2 regions of the Bacillus sp. XF8 genome follow, and region 1 is predicted to be linked to the other one. Evidence: a T-box and tRNA genes for the amino acid it is inferred to sense, from the RefSeq annotation. Region 1 holds a T-box; the other holds one or more tRNA genes.
The links. A T-box is a leader RNA that pairs with one kind of tRNA and senses whether it is charged. The one in region 1 lies ahead of ileS (isoleucine--tRNA ligase), so its partner is inferred to be a tRNA-Ile.
Positions count from the first base shown of each region.

Region 1 (2,483 bases):
ATGACTTTACAAGATATACAAAAAACAATACAACACGTTGAACGTAGTCCTTACTATGTATTTCCAAAAGATCTGAAAGGTTTATATGCAAGTGGACGTGTGAAGGGTGTGCAATTTATACTAGGTAGTCTACTAAGCGTAAACCTAATTCTAGAAGTACACCATGGCGAACTTGTGATGAAAAAGAAAGTTCGTAAAATACAAAAATGTAAAGAATATATGCAAAACGAACTTGAAAGAGAAATTCCGAATGTAGTACATGTTTTTCACGCTAATGATGAAGCAGGGGCAGAAGAATGGATTGCCGATTTCAGAGAAACATTTCCTGAAATGAAGTTTCTACTTTACCCAATTCCTATATCTTTTGCTGTTCATGCAGGAGCTGGAACAATTGCGATTAGCTTTTCGAAAGGGGAAACCCGTGAATAATTCACGGGTTTTTTTGATGTTCTAGTTCTTAGATTCTGTATACATAGCTATAACCTAATGTCGTTTTTTCATTTTCCACAAAAACAAGCAAAGATAGCATAAAAGAAGAACACTAAATATGTAGAAAGCGTTTGTTAATCCAAATAGATCTGATAAACCTCCGCTAAGCATTGACCCGAAAAACAAACCAATTGAGTATGCTGTATTATAGATAGCAAAAAGTATACCATACGCATGAATCCCATTTTGATCTGCAAGGTATGTAAGTTCTGGCAAGGCGGGTGCTAGTAGAAGGCTAAAACTAATTCCGAGGATAGCAAGTACAAATATTTCAAGGGCGGTATGGGAAACGATAAAGAAATAGAAGTTTTTCACGATGTATAAAATTCGAAAATCAGGACAAAAATAAAAATATATTTTTGAATTGATTGACAATTATCTGTTTCATGGAATAAAATAACTGTTAATAAAAGTATACAAATCTGAAGACGAGAAAGAGTAAAATATCGTATTGTTCCCCAGAGAGCCGGTGCTATGCTGAAAGCCGGTGTACAGACTTTATTTGAAAATCATCTCCGAGGAGCCGTGGCTGAATAAAGTAAGCTCGGACGGATGTCTACCGTTACAAAGAACGCGTATGTTAGTACGTTGCTAAGCGCTATTAGTTAAAAGGCTAATAGAATTAGGGTGGTAACGCGGGTAAACCCGTCCCTACTTTTAGGGACGGGTTTTTTGTGTGCTTTTACAAAATTTCAAAGGAGTGATTGTAAATGGAGAAGGTAGATGTAAAAGAATCAGCTGTAGGGAGAGAAACACGAATTCGCAAGCAGTGGAACAAGCAGAATATCTTTGAGCAATCCATTCGAAATCGTGAAGGTGCACAATCTTTCGTTTTTTATGAAGGGCCACCAACTGCAAATGGACTGCCGCACGTGGGACATGCGCTCGGACGGACGATTAAAGATTTAGTAGCGAGATATAAAACAATGACTGGGTATAAAGTACTTCGAAAAGCTGGCTGGGATACGCACGGATTACCGGTAGAATTAGGAGTTGAAAAACAGCTTGGTATTTCTGGTAAACATGAGATTGAAAAATACGGAATTGAACCGTTTATCCAAAAATGTAAAGAAAGTGTATTTACGTATGAGAAGCAGTGGCGTGAATTTACTGAAAGCATCGGATATTGGGTCGATATGGATGACCCGTATGTAACGTTGGAAAATCCTTATATCGAGAGTGTATGGCATATTCTTGGAACGATTCATGAAAAAGGGCTTTTATATAAAGGGCACCGAGTTTCACCATACTGTCCAAGTTGCCAAACATCACTTAGTTCACATGAAGTAGCGCAAGGATATAAAACAGTAAAGGATTTAAGTGCAACGGTAAAGTTTAAAGTATTGAATAGGGAAAATGAATACTTTTTGGGATGGACAACAACGCCATGGACGCTACCTGCCAACGTGGCACTTGCTGTACATCCGGATATGGAATACGTGAAAGCTGAGAAAGATGGAACGGTTTATATTGTCGCAAAAGAGCGTGCAAATGATGTGTTAAAAGAAGGGTATCAAGTATTATCTACTCATAAAGGAGAAGAATTGGTAGGTATTTCATATACACCGCCGTTTCTTATGGATGAAGTTACGAATGGCTATCGTGTTATTTCGGCGGATTTTGTTACAGGAGATAGCGGGACAGGGCTCGTTCATATCGCACCAGCTTATGGGGAAGATGATTATAAAGTTGTACAAAATCAAGGGTTATCGTTTCTTCATGTTGTGGATGAGCAAGGTAAGTATACAAAAGTTGTTCCATTCTTACAAGGGAAATTTGTGAAAGAGTGCGATGTTGATATTGTTCGTTATTTAGCTGGGGAAGGCTTGCTATATCATAAAGAGAAATATGAACATAGTTATCCGCATTGCTGGCGCTGCGATTCACCACTTCTGTACTACGCTGGAGAAAGCTGGTTTATTCGGACAACTGAAATCAAGGAGACCTTCTTGAAAAATAATGATGTAGTCACATGGTATCCAGATCATATGAAG
Region 1 is NZ_JAGDQK010000017.1:16,070-18,552, reverse strand. Features, by position in the region: gene J4P91_RS10960 (DegV family protein) at 1-429, shown strand, start outside; T-box leader at 906-1,145, shown strand; gene ileS (isoleucine--tRNA ligase) at 1,200-2,483, shown strand, end outside.

Region 2 (2,483 bases), on a different contig from region 1:
AAATGTCCCATTGCCGAAGTCACTGTAAGCTTGACTTTGTGTTTGATTGTTATTAATAGATACGACTTTATCTTTTAAGACGAATACACCTTGTTTATTTGTATATGCATTCGTATCTGTTGCATTAGGGTCAAATACGAAAATAAAATCTCCATCTTCTTTTATAATAGGTTCTTTGATGTCAGCATGAAGCTCGCCATTCTCAATTTTAAAATCAGGGAGATCTTTTTCAATTGATTGATGTACAGAAGATACGACATCTTGTACGAAGTTTCCAAATGTAAAAGTTTTTGGGATCGTCGCAAGTAAACACAATAACATGATATATAGAATCGTTTTTCCCATTTTTTGAAAACGAAAAAGCGCCATGTCTTTTGGCGAATACAAACTTTTTACTAGTTGAGTAAATATGGACATATATTCACTTCCTTTGCTATATGTATGATAGGTTGATGCATAAAATCATTGTAACGTAAGAATCTAGAGAACCACAAGCTATATCGCGTGAAATAAAGTTAATACTCCATAATTGGACTGTATAGAAGACTTGCTATATAAAGTGAAATTTTAATCAGTAGAGGTTTTCTTCATCCTCCACTGATTATTAGCCCTCACGAATCGGGGGCTTACTGTCCGTTAATGCGGGATAAAAAATCTTTGTTAATGATTCACTTGCAGTAAAAAATTGTTTTAAGATATAACGGAAAGCAAAAAAGATAAACTGCCAGTAACAGTGGAATTGGTGAGAGTTAACCATTAGTGAGAGGAGGAAGGTAAAAATACAATTGACACTTTTCTTTTTTATATGGTAAATTTATCTTACCTTTCTTAATCAATATGTCTCGCAGTTTGCAGCTTTTATGAATGTTCTGTGGAGACTTGGTGATGAATCTGAATTTCAGTCACCGCTGTATACATAATTCTGGACCCTTAGCTCAGCTGGTTAGAGCAGACGGCTCATAACCGTCCGGTCGTAGGTTCGAGTCCTACAGGGTCCATATCCATTTCGCATGTTTATCATGTAGACGAGAAGCTTCCTTGTAGAAGGAAGCTTTTTTTTACGAAATGTATGAGCATTTTGTTTGAAAAGAAATGGGGATTTTGCTACGTTAATGATAGCAAGAAAATGTGATTTAATTTGTTTTCACCCTATGGCAATTAGGGTAAAATGAAGTTGTATGCCAATTTATTTTGGCAATACATAAAATGGGAGGAATGTAACAATGGCAAAACATGAATTACCAAATTTACCTTATGCGTATGATGCTTTAGAACCTCACTTTGATAAAGAAACAATGAACATCCATCATACAAAACACCACAACACTTACGTAACAAACTTAAATGCTGCATTAGAAGGTCATGCAGAACTAGCTGACAAAAGTGTTGAAGAATTAGTTGCAAACTTAAATGAAGTACCAGAAGCAATTCGTACTGCAGTACGTAACAATGGTGGCGGACATGCGAACCATACTTTCTTCTGGACAATTCTATCTCCAAACGGTGGTGGACAACCAGTAGGTGAACTTGCAGCTGCAATTGAAGCGAAATTCGGTAGCTTTGATGCATTCAAAGCAGAATTCGCAAAAGCTGGTGCAACTCGCTTCGGTTCTGGTTGGGCTTGGTTAGTAGTAAACAATGGTGAGCTAGAAGTAACAAGCACTCCAAACCAAGATTCACCTTTAACAGAAGGTAAAACTCCAGTTATCGGTTTAGACGTTTGGGAACATGCTTACTACTTACATTACCAAAACCGTCGTCCTGACTACATCGGTGCATTCTGGAACGTTGTAGACTGGAACGCAGCTGAAAAACGTTACCAAGAAGCTAAATAATATCGCTTATTCCGTTTTATGTCAGTCGATATTGAAGAAGCTAGGGGAATATTCTCCTAGCTTTTTTGTATGCTTTCTTTTACATAATTGCGTCGGTCTTTGGAAGACTAGAACATGAAGTAAAGGAGAGTTATCTATGAAGTGGAAACATGTAATTGGCGATGTCGAGGTGAATCGTGATTTAGTATTGTTACTTGTTATGGGGGGATTATACACGCTCGCGATTTCTTTGTCCAACACGTTTGTTAACATTTATTTATGGAAACAAACGCAAAACTATTTGAACCTTGGATTGTATAATTTAGCAAGCGTTGTATTGCAACCATTAACATTTCTTTTTGCAGGAAAATTGGCAAAGCGGATAGATCGTGCCATTTTACTGCGAATCGGTGTAGGAACATTAGCGACTTTTTTTATTGTTGTTTTACTCGCGGGAACGCATGCTTCACATTATATTTTATTACTTGGTGGTCTTCTAGGAATTGGATATGGTTTTTATTGGCTGGCATTTAATTTGTTGACGTTTGAAATTACTGAGCCTGAAACACGTGATTTTTTTAACGGTTTTCTCGGCCTGCTAACATCCTTCTCTGGAATGATTGGGCCAATAGCAGCGGGGTATACGATTTCGCGTATGGAGAAGTGGAC
Region 2 is NZ_JAGDQK010000005.1:70,505-72,987, reverse strand. Features, by position in the region: gene J4P91_RS05690 (DUF1189 domain-containing protein) at 1-417, opposite strand, end outside; tRNA gene J4P91_RS05685 (tRNA-Ile) at 925-998, shown strand; gene sodA (superoxide dismutase [Mn]) at 1,224-1,835, shown strand; gene J4P91_RS05675 (MFS transporter) at 1,972-2,483, shown strand, end outside.
Region 2: it encodes a tRNA-Ile, which carries the amino acid that the T-box ahead of ileS (isoleucine--tRNA ligase) is inferred to sense. The anticodon was not compared.